DNA from 2 places in the Gordonia sp. ABKF26 genome. Region 1 is predicted to be linked to the other one. Evidence: predicted binding sites of a transcription regulator. Region 1 holds the regulator's gene; the other holds the start of a gene.

Region 1 (7,344 bases):
GCCGATGCGGTCGCGTCGCGCCGGGTGTCTGCATCCGCCTCTACAGCGAGAACGACTTCGAATCCCGGCCGGCGTTCACCGACCCCGAGATCCTGCGCACCAACCTGGCCGCCGTCATCCTGCAGATGACCTCCCTCAAGCTCGGCGAGATCGCCGACTTCCCGTTCGTCCAGCCGCCCGACGACCGCGCGATCCGCGACGGTATGGGCGTTCTCACCGAACTCGGCGCCATCACCGTCCCACGCGAGGGCGGCCCGCCTCGGCTCACCCCGACCGGCCGGTCGATGTCGCGGATTCCGGTCGATCCGCGGGTCGCCCGAATGCTCATCGCCGGACACGAGCTCGGCTGTCTCGACCACCTTCTCGTCATCGCCGCCGCGATGTCGCTCCCCGATCCTCGGGAACGGCCGGCCGAGCACCGGGAGGCCGCCGACGCCCAACACCGGCGCTTCATCGTCCCACAGTCGGACTTCCTGTCCTACGTGGAGCTGTGGCGATACCTCGGCGAACAGCGCAAGGAGTTGTCCGGCAGCCGCTTTCGGCGCATGTGCGAGCGGGAGTACCTACACTTCCTTCGCATCCGGGAGTGGCAGGACCTCCATCGACAGCTGACCGAGATCGTCAAGGACCTCGACTGGTCGGTCGCGCCCACCGAACTCGACGCCGACGCCGTCCACCGGGCCATCCTGTCGGGTCTGCTGAGCAACATCGCCGCCCGCAACACCGAGGGCCGCGAGTTCACCGGTGCGCGCAACACCACACTGCTGATCTTCCCCGCCTCTCCGCTCGCCAAGAAGCCACCCGCCTTCATCATGGCGGCCGAAATCCTCGAGACGTCCCGACTCTTCGCCCACACCGTCGCCGGGATCGATCCGCTGTGGGCCGAGAAACTCGCCGGGGATCTCGTGAAGCGCACCCACAGCGAGCCGCATTGGTCCGCCAGACGCGGGGCCGCGATGGCCTACGAGCGGGTCACCCTCTACGGCGTCCCCCTCGTCGCCCGGCGGCGCGTCGACTACGGCCCCATCGACCCGGTGGTCTCGCGGGAGCTGTTCATCCGGCACGCTCTCGTCGAGGGCGACTGGCGTACGCAGCACGCCTTCTTCGAGCGCAACCGCACACTCCTCGACGCCGCCTCGGACGTCGAGAACCGCACGCGCACCCGGGGTCTGGTGATCACCGAGGACCAGCTCTTCGAGTTCTACGACCAGCGGCTACCGGCCGACGTCACCTCCGCGCGGCACTTCGACTCATGGTGGAAGAAGGCCCGCCGGGCCGAACCGGATCTGCTGGATCTGCGTCCCGAGGACGTCACCGGCGGCACCGATGTCGCGCCGACGGACTACCCTGGCGCCTGGCAGCAGGGCGACACCCGACTCGAACTGCGTTACCGCTTCGAACCCGGCGCGACCGACGACGGGGTCACGGTCGTGATCCCGCAGGCTTTGCTCCCCCATGTGCGTCCGGCCGGATTCGACTGGTCGGTCCCCGGCATGCGCGCCGAACTGGCCACCGCACTGGTCAAGTCCCTGCCGAAGCAACTCCGCAAGAGCATGTCCCCCGCGCAACGATTCGCCGACCTCGCCCTCGGCCGACTCACCCCCCGCAAGGAGCCGCTGGCCGCCGGACTGGCGCGCGAGCTGTCGGCGATCACCGGGATGAGGGTCACTGCAGCTGATTTCGACGTCGAACGAGTGCCGGCTCACCTCCGGATGCACTTCGCGGTCGCCGACGATGCCGGACGGATCATCGCCCGCGCGGACTCGTTGTCCGAGCTCCAGCAGAAGGGTGTGCCCGCGGCGCCGCGAACGGTGTCACGCACGCTGTACCGGGCCTGGACCGCCGACGGGATCGGCACGCTCCCCGAACAGACGACGGTCGACGTCGCCGGGCAGCGGCTGACCCGGTACCCGACGATCGACGTGGTCGCCGATGACAAGGGCCGCCCGCGTGGCGTGATCGTCGTGGACGCGTCCTCCCCCGACGCCCGCGAGCGTCTCCGTCGTCGCGGGCTCGTCGCCCTGCTCGAACTGGCGATTCCCCCGCTGTCCAAACGCCTCGCCGGCTCACTCGATCCGGCCGAACGACTCGCCCTGAGCCTGAGTCCCTATGCGGACATCGAGGCACTGCTCGCCGACTGCACTCGACGGGCCATCCGGGACGCGACCATCGGTGTCGCCGACGCCGAGCTGGCGGCAGTCCGCTCGCCACAGTCCTTTTCGGCCTTCCTCGAGCGGATCAGGCCGCGCGTCGCCGAGGCCGCCCCGGACTATTTCTCGCTCGCCGTCGCGGCGCTCGAACGGCTGGCGCCGGTCCGCGCGGCGATCGACCGGCACGCCGGATCGCTGGCTGCCGACGACGTCGCCGAGCAGATCGACCATCTCGTGTTCGACGGCTTCGTGGCAGCCACCGCACGGCGGCATCTGGAGAACCTGCCGCGGTACCTCGACGGTGCGCGGGCACGTCTCGAGGCGCTGCCCGCGTCCGCCGCGCGCGACAAGGCCGGCGTCGCGGTCGTCGATCGCGTCGTCGAGCGGTGGGCCCAACGGCTCGAACAGGTCCCTGAGCACCGACGGGCGATCGTCGACGACGAGGCGCAGTGGCTCGTCGAGGAACTACGGGTCGGGTTGTTCGCCGAGCGTCTCGGTACCGCGTTCCCCGTGTCGGAGAAGCGCGTCCTACGAGCTCTGGACCGACTCGGCTGAGACGGGATCGGTGGTGGCGGTCTCGACACGTCCGCCACCGGACGCCGACGACTTCAGATCGTCGATCTCGCGCTGGAAGTCGTCCACCGAGTCGAACGACCGGTACACCGACGCGAACCGCAGGTACGCCACCTCGTCGAGATCACGCAGCGGACCCAGGATCGCGAGACCGACTTCGTTGCTGGGGATCTCGGCCGATCCGCTCGCGCGCACCGTGTCCTCGACCTGCTGGGCGAGTTGCGCGAGTGCGTCCTCGGCGACGTGCCGGCCCTGACAGGCACGACGCACACCGCGCATGACCTTCTCGCGACTGAACGGCTCGGTGACCCCGTTGCGTTTGACCACGGCGAGCACGGCGCTCTCCACCGTGGAGAATCGGCGCCCGCACTCCACACACGAGCGACGCCGTCGGATGGCCTGCCCTTCATCTGCGACACGCGAGTCGATGACCTTGGTGTCGTCGTTCTTGCAGAAGGGGCAGCGCATCGTGTCCTCACGCAGGTCGCGGGACGCTGGAACGCACCGAAACCGTGCGCCCGGCCGCTTCTCGGCCGGCCCCTGTGACATCGAGGATACCGCCCGGCCTCAGCGGTACCGGGGGGTGAGCAGGGGCTGACCCACCTGCAGCGCACTCGACGGCAGATCGTTCATCGCGACGATCTCGTCGATCACGATGTCGCGGGGCATCTCGGGCGCCACCCGGCCGGCGATCGTGCTGAGGGAATCCCCGGCGCGCACGTGGACGACCTCTGCGCTCACCGCGGCGGGCGTCATCGAGTCCGAATAGTTCTGACCGACGACACCGAACACCCACACGACGAACGCGAGGCCGACGCCGGCGAGGACCGCGACGGCGGTGCGGCGACGGCGACGGAACACCGCTGCATCCGGACCGACCGGCCCGCGGCCCCGGGCACCCACCGGGGAGCCGCAGTGCGTGCCGCCGACGCGTGGCGTCAGTGGCGACCCGCCCACCGGACGGTTGCCTGCCGGCCGGTTGTCGACGGGCCGAGAACCGTCGGACAGCGGGGTCCGGGTCCGGATACGGTCGGCGCGGTCGGTGCGCGCCCGGATGGTGTCGGGACGCTCGGTACGGACGGGAGCGACGAGAGTGGCGGTGCGCATGGTGCCCTCCGGGTGTTCGGTGCGGGATCTTCGGGTGTTCGGGTGTCTGGCGTTCGGTGTTCGAACTTCGATCAGATGTTCGATGCACTGATGTTCGAATTTGTAGCACGGCGCACCGACAAAGTCTCGCGACACATCGAACAAATGTTTGAGGTGCAGGTCGCACTCCGCTAGGCTCGGACGCGGCTGAACATCCCCACGGGCCATCTACCAGCACGTTCCGAAAACGAGAGGAACCGAACATGAGTGACACCGGCGATAGGCGCGGCCGAGCGCGGGGAGCCGACGACGAGGCCCCTATCGACGTCGCCGCCGCCGAGGCCTCACTCACCCCGCGCCAGCTCGGGGTCCTGGAAGTCATCCGCCGCTCGGTACGCGAGCGCGGTTACCCGCCGAGCATCCGCGAGATCGGCGACGAGGTCGGCCTGGCCTCGACATCGTCGGTCGCCCACCAGCTACGGACCCTCGAGCGCAAGGGTCTGCTCAAGAGGGATGCGAACCGGCCGCGTGCGGTCAACATCGCGCCGAGCGAATCGCCGTCGCCGGAGACCCCGTCGGCCGGCCGGCTGCCCGAGCCGACCTTCGTGCCGGTCCTCGGCCGGATCGCGGCCGGTGGCCCGATCCTGGCCGAGGAGGCGGTCGAGGACGTGTTCCCGCTTCCTCGCGAGCTGGTCGGCGAGGGCTCGCTCTTCTTGCTGCGCGTCGTGGGCGAGTCGATGATCGACGCCGCCATCTGCGACGGCGACTGGGTCGTCGTGCGGCAGCAGAACGTCGCCGACAACGGCGACATCGTCGCAGCGATGATCGACGGCGAGGCCACCGTGAAGACCTTCAAGCGTCAGGGCGCCAATGTGTGGCTGATGCCGCACAACGAGCTGTTCGATCCCATCCCGGGCAACGACGCCGTGATCCTCGGCAAGGTCGTCACCGTGATGCGGCGAGTCTGACCTCTCCCCCGACCGAACGGTCGAGCACCGCCGCGGCAGCTTCTCGCGCCGCGGCGGGGTCGGACGTGGCCAGCGCGGCGTCGGCGGCGGCGCGGCAGTCCTGGGCGGTCACCTCGCCGAGCCGAGCCCCCACCGCGGCGGCCGCGGTCGGCGCGCTGGACAGCGAGGTCACCCCGAGACCGACGAGCACGCAGGCGAGATTCGGATCGGCAGCCGCCTCACCGCACACCCCGACCGGCTTGCCCTGGCGGACACCCGCTGCGGCGACACCCGCGATCAGGCTGAGCACCGCAGGCTGCCACGGATCGGTCAATCCGGCGAGATCGGCCGACATCCGATCGGCCGCCATCGTGTACTGCGTCAGATCGTTGGTGCCGATCGACACGAAGTCCACCTCGGCGAGCACGGCCTCGGCCAGGATGGCGGCCGCGGGCACCTCGATCATGACCCCGGCGACCAGGCCCCGGCCGCGGACCTCCGCGGCGAAGGCGCGCGCCTCGGACGGCGAGGCGATCATCGGCGCCATGACCCACGGCGCGACGTCGGAACCCGACGCGGCGTGCGCGATCGCGTCGAGCTGGTGGGCTCGGATCTCGGGATGCGCCAGGGCGATTCGATCCCCACGGACACCGAGCGCGGGATTGGATTCGTCTGGGTGGGTCACGAACCTCAAGGGCTTGTCCGAGCCGGCGTCGAGGGTACGGATCACCACCTTCTGGCCGTCGAAGGCATCGAGTACCTCGCGGTAGATCGCCGCCTGCTCGTCGACCGATGGTTCGTCGGCGCGTTCGAGGAAGGCGAGTTCGGTGCGGAAGAGTCCGACGCCCTCGACCGGGTGCCCGGCGGCGGCCCGCGCCGACGATCCGTCGGCGACATTGGCGAGCACCGAGACGGCGATGCCGTCGGCGGTCTGCCCCGGACCCGTCCACCCGGCGACGAGCTCGGCGTGCCGACGATCCTCCTCGACTCGCGCCCGCGCCGTCTCCGCGTCCGGCTCCACCTCGACCCGGCCGGTCGTCCCATCGACGAGAACCGTTGTGCCGGGTCCGATCTCGGCGAGATCGGCCACGGCCACCACACACGGGATCCCCAGTTGCCGGGCGATGATCGCGGTGTGGCTGGTCGGCCCACCCAGCCGGGTGACGAGCGCGATCGTGGTCGTCGGGTCGAGACCGGCGGTGTCGGCGGGTGCGAGGTCGTCGGCGAGCAGCACCGAGGGCACCTGCGGTGTCGGCACGCCCGGTTCGGGTAGACCGAGCAGTTCGGCGAGCACGCGGTCGCGCACATCGTTCAGATCGGTGACCCGCTCGGCCATCAACCCGCCGAGTTTGGTGAACACCGCCGCGAACTGATCGGTCGCGGCGACGGCAGCGGCCTCGGCCGTGGCGCCCTTGGTGATGAGCGCGCTCGCGGCCCCGATCCACCCCCGGTCCTCGGCGAGTCCCGCGGTCGCCGCGAGCACCTCCGCGGTCACCCCGGTGTTCTGGGAGGCGCGCGTACGCAGTCGCGAGGCGACGGCGCCGGCCGCCGTGGCGAAGCGTGTCACCTCGTCGGCACGACGCTCCTCGGGGATCTCCACGCCGACGCCGAGCTTCTCCGGCGAGTGATCGGGTCGCTCGCCCGGCCACAGCGCGGGACCGTGGGCCAGTCCGCCGACCACCGGGGTCCCTGTCAGGATCTGCGCCATCGTCTTGCCTCTCACTCGACTACCGATGTGACCACCGTTACAAAAAGTGCTTGACTTGTCAACACAAACAGGCGTAAACACAATTACTACAACATGCAATCCCACACGCCTCAACAAGCGGGGTGGTCGGAACCGGAGATCGGAGCGGTGTGTACGCCGAGGAGAGACAACAGGCGATCGTCGACGAGGTGCGCGTCGCCGGACGGGCGTCGGTGGCTGCGCTCGCCGAGAAGTTCGACGTCACGAGCGAGACCGTCCGTCGAGACCTCGCCGTCCTGGAGCGTGCCGGACATCTGCAGCGGGTCCACGGCGGTGCCGTGCGCGCCGAGGTCATGCGCGCCCTGGGCGAGCTCGGCATCGACGAGCGCGAGTCGAGCCAGATCGAACAGAAGACGGCGATCGGCCGGGCGGCGATCCGTTTCCTGCCGCCGGACGGCGGTTCCGTGCTCTTCGACGCCGGCACCACGACCTACCGCGCCGCCGAGGCGACCGCGCCCGATCGGAGGCTCACCCTGTTCACCAACAGCCTGCCCATCGCCGGCCTGCTGGCCGGCACCCACCCCGACGGGCTCCATGCGCTCGGCGGACGCGTCCGTGGTCTCACCCAGGCCACGGTGGGCGTCGAGACGGTGGACGCGCTCCGCCGCCTGCGGGTCACCACCGCGTTCCTCGGCACCAACGGTCTGAGCGAGTCCCATGGGCTGTCGACTCCCGATCCCGACGAGGCGGCGGTGAAAGCGGCGATGGTCGCGGCCGCGCAACGCGTCGTGGTCCTCGCCGACAGCTCGAAGATGGATCGCGAAGACCTCTCCTCCTTCGCCGGGATCGACGACGTCGACGTCCTCATCACCGACTCCGGGATAGACCCGGCCTTCTCGGC
Region 2 (7,344 bases), 850 kb from region 1:
GGCGCTCATCAGGAACGCGGGCCAGTAGACGCAGTGGAATCGGATGATGTCCTTGCCGATGATGTGCAGGTCGGCAGGCCAGAACCGCGCGAAGGTCTCCGGGTCGTCGGCGAAACCGACGCCGGTGAGGTAGTTGGTCAGGGCGTCGACCCACACGTACATGACGTGTTCGGGATGTCCGGGTACCGGGACGCCCCAGTCGAAGGTGGTGCGCGAGACCGACAGGTCGGTGAGGCCGCCCTTGACGAAACTGATGACCTCGTTGCGCCGGACGTCGGGACCGACGAACTCCGGCCGGGACTCGTAGAGCTCCAGCAGTTTGTCCTGATACGCCGAGAGGCGGAAGAAGTAGGTCTCTTCCTCGGTCCAGGTGAGGACATGCCCGGTGTCGGTGGCGACGCGGTCGCCGGACTCGTCGACCCGGGTGTCGGCCTCCGCGTAGAACGTCTCGTCCCGGACGTCGTACCAGCCCGAGTACTTGTCCAGGTAGATGTCGCCGCGGTCGCTCATCCGCTTCCACAGTTCTTCCGAGGCGCGCTTGTGGTCCTCGTCGGAGGTGCGGATGAAGCGCTCGAAGCTGGACCCGAGGCGTTCCTGCAGCGACTGGAAACGGTCGGAGTTCCGCTTCGCGAGTTCGGCGGTGGGGATGCCCTCCGCGGCGGCGGTCTGCTGCATCTTCTGCCCGTGGACGTCGGTGCCGGTGAGGAACCGGACGTCGAACCCGTCGAGCCGCTTGAACCGCGCGAGCGCATCGGCGGAGATGTACTCGTAGGCATGCCCGATGTGCGGAGCGCCGTTGGGGTAGGCGATCGCGGTGGTGATGTAGTACGGGCGTCCGTCGCCGTGGGATGCGCCGGACGGATCGGGGCTGGTCAGATCGGGTGCCATAGTGCCCAACAGACTACCGACCGGCCGGGACGGCACCCAATTGCGGTCCAGACGATTTCTGGTCGGCGCTGTGTTGATCCTGCGCGCGGCGCTGGGTCTGCGGAGGCCGCGGGAGCTGCGGAACGGTCACCACCAGCTCGCTGACCATCGTGCTGGTCCATGAACGGGCTCATGCGCCGACCCAGGTGCAGAACAATGCAGCGTCCGAGGTGGCGAGGGCCAGACCCGCGTGGTGGCGGCACACACGACCGAGACGGTGACGGCTGAGGCGACCGGGACGGCGGCGACTGCCGCGACCAAGACGGCGGCGACTGACGCGACCAAGACCGCGACGACTGATGCGTCAAGTAACGCGTCGAGTAACGCGGATTCGTTGCGGTCCATCTCCCGGAGATCCAGGAGACGGACCGCAACGACGCCCACGCCGTGCTCGGCTTTCACACTGTGGAGTTGTCAAGGAACGCCGCGACGGCCATGCCGTCAGGATCTGTGGTCGTGAGGTGTTGTCGTGTCGGGTGCTCGGTCCCGTCTGAGATGGCTTGTCCGGCAGTGCGTGCGGTGACGCAGGACCTACACGAACACGTCGTCGAGTCGCATCGTGCGTCGGTTGTAGGCGGGCCGCGGGCGGCGCTGTGGGTCGATGTCAGCAGGCGGGATCAGCCAGGGGTGGCGGTCATGTCCCATCGTCACTTCCCAGCCGTGATGATGTACCTGGGTGTGACAGCGCTGGCAGATCAGGCACCCGTTGTCGAGGTCGGTGGGGCCGCCGTCCATCCACGGCACGATGTGATGCACCTGCGTATGTGCAGCGGGCGCACCGCATTTGATGCAACACAGGTCACGGACCGTGATGGCCTTTCGTAAGTGGGACGGGAAGAGCCGCCTACTTGTCCCCATCTGTAAGGGCACGCCTTCCCCGTCCAGGACGATCTCGCTCGCAAGGGCGTCGCACGCGAGTCGCTTGGCGGTGGTCTGCGACACCGGACCGACCCATGGCAGTCGCGCCGGATCTTTCGCATCGGCCGGGATCGTCACCAACAGCTGGGTTCGAGGCGAACCGCTGGTGTCGAGGGTCGCTCCGATCGCCGCCTGATCCATCAACAACTCGAAGCCGTCGGCCCACCGCTGGTCCCGCGTCCGTCGATCCTCGCTGCCGTCGGGTTCGGGTCGCGGGCAGGATCGTTCGTCGATCATGGACAGGAACTTCTCACCGACCACAGCGGTGAGGTCGGCCTTGATCTCCACACGGCCATCGTCGGTGATGCGCGAGTTCACCACGTTCAGCGAGGCGTCCTCGGCAACCGGGATGGCGTCGTCGGCGGTGTCGGCGTTGCGGTGGGCGATGGTGCGTGCGTGGTCGGCGATCTCGGTGGGGGTGGCACCCGAGAAGGCTTGAGCCAGCAGCTCGGACTCATACGCCGCCCGGTCCTCGTCCGAAAGTCCTGTGGGTGTTTGCTTCTCGATGACGGTCAGGCCGCGGACAACCGCGTCGACGCATTCGCTCGCCAGATGCCCGTCGGAGGCGCAGTCGCCGAGCTTCGGCAACGAGTCGATCCGCTCTCCGATCCGTATGCTGCGGTGAGCGACAGCCGGCGCGAAACCCATCTCGATCAGCACCCCGCGTGTGGTCGACCCCACCTTGTCTGCCGCGCCGGTCGCTTCGAACGATGCTGCGTGCACGGCGATCTGATGACCGACGACGTTGTACAGCAACCGAAGTTCGTCCAGTCGGTCGAAAATCTCCCGGCCGGTCGGGTCGGTGGGTGGTTCGAGGGTGATCACGAAGTCTCGCATCTCGGCAATCGGGGTCATGCCACCAAGGTACTCGATAATCCGTTCGAAGACGAGCAGTTTCCACAACCAATGATGCCCAATTGATCTACACGCCAACGTAATTCACTTGTGTCTCCTCAGTGAACAGCAGTACCGCCAGTGAACTGCAGTGAACTGCAGTGAGCCGAGGTGAACAGAAGTCTCATGAGCCCCAACGTTTCACGTCGAGTGAGAATCGACGGCGACATCACGCGCCCCTGCTCTGCGATGTCCCGGATCGGGGAATCGCGCCATTGTGGCTCTGTCGCAACGGATTGAGAGAAGTCGCTCAGTCGTCCGGTCGCTGATCCAGGATGACGAACGCCGTCCGGGCGACCATGCTGTCGGCGTCGCCGATGAACACCTGAAGGGCGGAGGTCGCCGAGGTCCCCGGTATTTCGGCGAGAGCCTGCACCAGGCGCGATCGAACGGACGCGTCGGGGTCGGCACCCAGGCGGTCGACGAGCAGGTCGACGATCCGCTCGCGGTGGGCTTCGTGGCCGGCGAGGACCTCGGCGGCCTCGACATCGCGGTCGCCGGCACCGATGAGCTCGACCAGGGCATCGACCGAGACCGCGGCACCGCGGCGTCCGAGGGTCAGGGCAGCGGTGCGTCGGACGGCGGGATCGGGATCGGCGAGCAGTCCCTCGAGAACCGACGTGACCTGTGTGGTCCCCTCGATCGCGGCGAGCGCGGTGACCGCCCGGCGTCGAACAACCGGATCGGGGTCGGCCGCACCGTCGACGAGGCGGTCGACACCGCCGGGTCTCTGCGCGAGCGCCCACCGAAGGGCACCGGCGACGTTGGGATCGGGCTCCTTCAGGAGTGCGTCCGCCAGCGAGTCCCCGGACACCCTGACCTCGCCGGCCAGCATCGCGGCAGTCTGACGATCGGCCGCGTTGTCGGACTGGACGGCACGGAGCAGTCTGACCACTCCCAGCACCGCGGACCACTCGGTGGGCCCGGCACCCCGCACGTCCTGTAGACGCGCGAGGAGCTGGGCATCGGCAGCCATCCTCGCCTTCGTGTCGTCGATGAGGCGGTCCATGAGCGTGTCCGGTGCGAACCCCGGCTCGTCGAGCGCGCGGCCGACGTCGCGCAGCGAGAGTCCGAGCGATCGGAGGCTCTCGACGTGCATGAGCCGCTCGAGGTCGGCCTCGGAGTACTCCCGGTAGCCGCCGGACGTCCGGCCGGTCGGTCGCACGAGTCCGAGTGAGTCGTAGTGGCGCAGCATCCGGCTGCTCAAACCGGTCTGCCGCGCCACCTCGCCGATCAGCACCGCTACATTCCGTCCCTTGTTTCGACGGCCGAATCGTCGTCGGGGACAGGGCTGGTCGTCGGCGCGACGAAGTCCGACGCAGCGGCGAAGTCACTGTCCGGGTCGTCGATCAGCCGTTCGGTGGCCACGACGTGTGCGCGCACCGCGCCGTTGCCCCGCTGTTTCGCGACGGCAAGCGGTCCGGCCGTGGCGTCGCCGAGTCCGGCCAGGGCACGGCTGAGGCTCCGTCGGACGTCGGTGCTCCCGCGGCCGAGTTCGCCGGCCAGTTCGTTCGCGAGCCAGGCCTCCCGGCCCGCCGGGACCAGGACGACCGCGGTCCGCCAGGCGGCGCGAGCCACCTCGTCGTCCGCATCGTGCAGGAGCGCGGGGGTGATCGACGTCCACGCCGACCGGTCACCGATCTTCGACAGGGTGTGTAGCGCCTGTGCCCGCGCCTGCGGAGACGCGGACGCCAGCTCGGGAATGAGGCCGGGCACCGTCAGTTCGGCGGGCAACCGCGTCAGGGCCCAGGTCAACATGTCCCGCACGAAGAAGTCCGGTTCCACGCCGCAGCGTCGGATCAGCTCCTCGGCATACCCGGGATGCGGGTTGCTGCCCGCCGCCATCGCGGCCCGCAGCCGCATCGACGCGTCATCGGCCGACAATGCTGCCATCAGGGCCGGATCGAGTGGGCGGGTTGTCTGGTCGGTCATGATCGACCACCTCCTTCACCGCCCACCTGACCGCTTGACACCGTGTCAAGGTCAAGCGTCGGGGGCTTTAGATCTCCCGACGATACGGATCACACCCGGGCGGGGCCTTGGGCGGCTCGCGATATTCCAGTTCCGGGATGTGCATGGTCATCGGGGCGGACTCGAGAGTGAACTTCTCGCCGTGATGCGCGAGGTCGATCGGCGGGCCCGACAGCAACCGATAGGTCGCGTTGTCCTTGTCGACGGCCACGACGATCTTCGAGTCACGGATGATCATGCGGAACGACATGTAGGTCAGCCGCTTCGGGAGCCGGGGCGCGAACGTGATGTTCCCGCCGAAGTCGCGCATGCCGCCGAAACCGGCCACGCAGTCGGTCCAGGCACCCGCGAGCGCCGCGATGTGTAGTCCGCTGCTGACGTTGTTGTGCAGGTCGTGCAGGTCGGTGAACACCGACTCGGCGAGCAGATCGTAGGCGAGATCGGGGTAGCCGACCTCGGCGGCGGTGACCGCCTCGCAGCACGCCGACAGGGACGAGTCGCGGACGGTGAGCGGGTAGTAGTAGTCGAAGTTGCGCAGTTTCTGCTCGGGGGTGAAGGCATCGCCGAACAGATAGGTCGCGAAGACCAGGTCGGCCTGCTTGACCACCTGCTTGCGGTAGAGGTCGTAGTACGGATAGTTCAGCAGCAGCGGATACCGCCCGACCGACGACTCGAAATCCCAGGCGCCCAGCAGGGTGAACGACTCGCACTGCTGGTGGACGCCGAGGGCGTCGTCGTAGGGGATCGTCATGTCGTCGGCGCACGCCTCCCAGTGCGCCGCCTCGGCGGTCGTGACCCCGAGATGCTCGGCGAGATCGGGCCGGCGGTGCACGGCGGCCACCGCGTCCCGCAGGTTCTGTTGCGCTGCGAGGTTGGTGAAGGTGTTGTTGTTCACGACCGCGGTGTACTCGTCGGGACCCGTCACCCCGTCGATGCGGAACTTCCCGTTCACATCGTGGTGACCCAGCCCGGCGAACAGTCGCGCGGTCTCCACGAGTAGTTCGACGCCGCACTCGGTTTCGAACTGCTCGTCGTTGGTCGCTCGAAGGTAGCGAGCGGTGGCGTTGGCGATGTCGGCGGACACGTGCACGCCTGCGGTGCCGGCGGGCCAGTAGCCCGAACACTCGTCGCCGTTGATCGACCGCCACGGGAACATCGCCCCGCGCTGGCCGAGTTCGGCGGCGCGGGACTTCGCCTTGTCCATGGTGGAGTGGCGCCACCGTAGTTCCTCGCCGGCGGCGGCGGGGACCGTGTAGGTGAGCATCGGCAGGATGAAACTCTCGGTGTCCCAGAAGGTGTGACCGTCGTAGCCGGGGCCGGTGAGGCCCTTGGCCGGGATGGCGCGGGACTGACCGCGTGCGCCGGCCTGCAACACGTGGAAGAGCGCGAACCGGACGGCCTGCTGCAGCTCCGGATCGCCGTCGAGTTCGACATCGGCGTCGCGCCAGAAGTCCTCGAGGTAGCGGACCTGGTCGGCCTTGAGTGAGTCCCAGCCGGTCTCCATCGCCATCGCGAGGGCCGCGTCGACCTGGGCGCGCAGTGCCGGCACCGAACGCCGCGCCGACCAGCCGTACCCCATGTACTTGGTCAGCGTGAGGCTCTTGCCCTTCGGCACGTTCGCCGCGATGGTGAGCCGGGCGAGGTCGCCGTCGGCGCGGATGAACGTGTCCGCCTTGTCCGGGAAGTAGATTTCGTGATCCATCCCGGCCGCGATGTGCAGGCCGGACTTCTTGGTGTGGTGGACCAGCATGCCCCAGTAGTTGCGGCATGTCGCGAGATCGGAGACGAGGGGTGCGTCGAGCGCGGCCGCCAGGCGCGGGTCGTTCCCGGGGGCGGGCACCGGCTCGTTGGCGAGGAGGTCCGACTGCAGGACGAGCTTCATGTCCTCGTCGACGGGCTCGACCTCATACCGGATCGCGGCGATGGTGCGCTTGGTGAAGGACACGAGCCGCTCGGATTTGATGCGCACCTTGCGGCCCGTGGGTGAGGTCCAGACGGTGTGGCGACGCAGTGTGCCGGTACGGAAGTCGAGGGTCCGCTCGTGTTCTTCGGTACGCCCGTACCGGAGGTCCATCGGCTCGTCCTCGACGAGCAGCCGGATGATCTTGCCGTCGGTCACGTTGACGACGGTCTGTCCCGACTCGGGGTAACCGTAACCGCTCTCCGCGTAGGGCAGGCCGCGCAGTTCGTAGAAGCCGTTGAGATAGGTGCCGGGATGATCGACGGGCTCGCCCTCTTCGAACGACCCGCGTAAACCGATGTGTCCGTTGGACAGTGCGAAGAGTGTCTCGGTCCGGCCGAGCATGTCGAGGTCGACTCCGCCGCGCCACTTTAGCTGCCACGGGTGGATCTCGAAGCCGAAGTCGTGGCCGTGCTCGGCGGTCATGCGGGGAGCAATTCGTCGAGGTCCGTCACGACGACGTTGGCGCCGGCCGCGCGCATCGCCTCGGCCTGCCCACCGCCGACACGGTCGACGCCGACGACGTAGCCGAATTCGCCCGCGCTGCCGGCCCGGATGCCGGAGATGGCGTCTTCGAAGACCGCTGCCGCAGAGGGTTCGACGCCCATCTGCTCGGCGCCCAGGAGGAACGAGTCGGGAGCGGGTTTGCCGTTCAGGCCCTTCGACACGATGTC

The links. Region 1 encodes LexA, which represses DNA repair genes until DNA is damaged. Its sites were predicted from a motif close to CGAACANNTGTTCG; they were not measured.
Region 2: the regulator LexA is predicted to act here: its motif matches at 2,715-2,728, upstream of AB4Z55_RS20445 (DUF222 domain-containing protein).

What each region holds. Positions count from the first base shown of each region.
Region 1 covers NZ_JBGCVZ010000003.1:3,564,285-3,571,628, forward strand. Annotated here, with positions in the region: gene hrpA (ATP-dependent RNA helicase HrpA) at 1-2,705, shown strand, start outside; gene nrdR (transcriptional regulator NrdR) at 2,679-3,191, opposite strand; gene AB4Z55_RS16465 (LysM peptidoglycan-binding domain-containing protein) at 3,291-3,830, opposite strand; gene lexA (transcriptional repressor LexA) at 4,073-4,777, shown strand; gene AB4Z55_RS16475 (phosphoenolpyruvate--protein phosphotransferase) at 4,755-6,464, opposite strand; gene AB4Z55_RS16480 (DeoR/GlpR family DNA-binding transcription regulator) at 6,614-7,344, shown strand, end outside.
Region 2 covers NZ_JBGCVZ010000003.1:4,411,066-4,418,409, reverse strand. Annotated here, with positions in the region: gene metG (methionine--tRNA ligase) at 1-888, opposite strand, end outside; gene AB4Z55_RS20445 (DUF222 domain-containing protein) at 1,459-2,700, opposite strand; gene AB4Z55_RS20440 (HEAT repeat domain-containing protein) at 2,990-3,979, opposite strand; gene AB4Z55_RS20435 (HEAT repeat domain-containing protein) at 3,982-4,671, opposite strand; gene AB4Z55_RS20430 (glycoside hydrolase family 65 protein) at 4,739-7,096, opposite strand; gene AB4Z55_RS20425 (beta-phosphoglucomutase family hydrolase) at 7,093-7,344, opposite strand, start outside.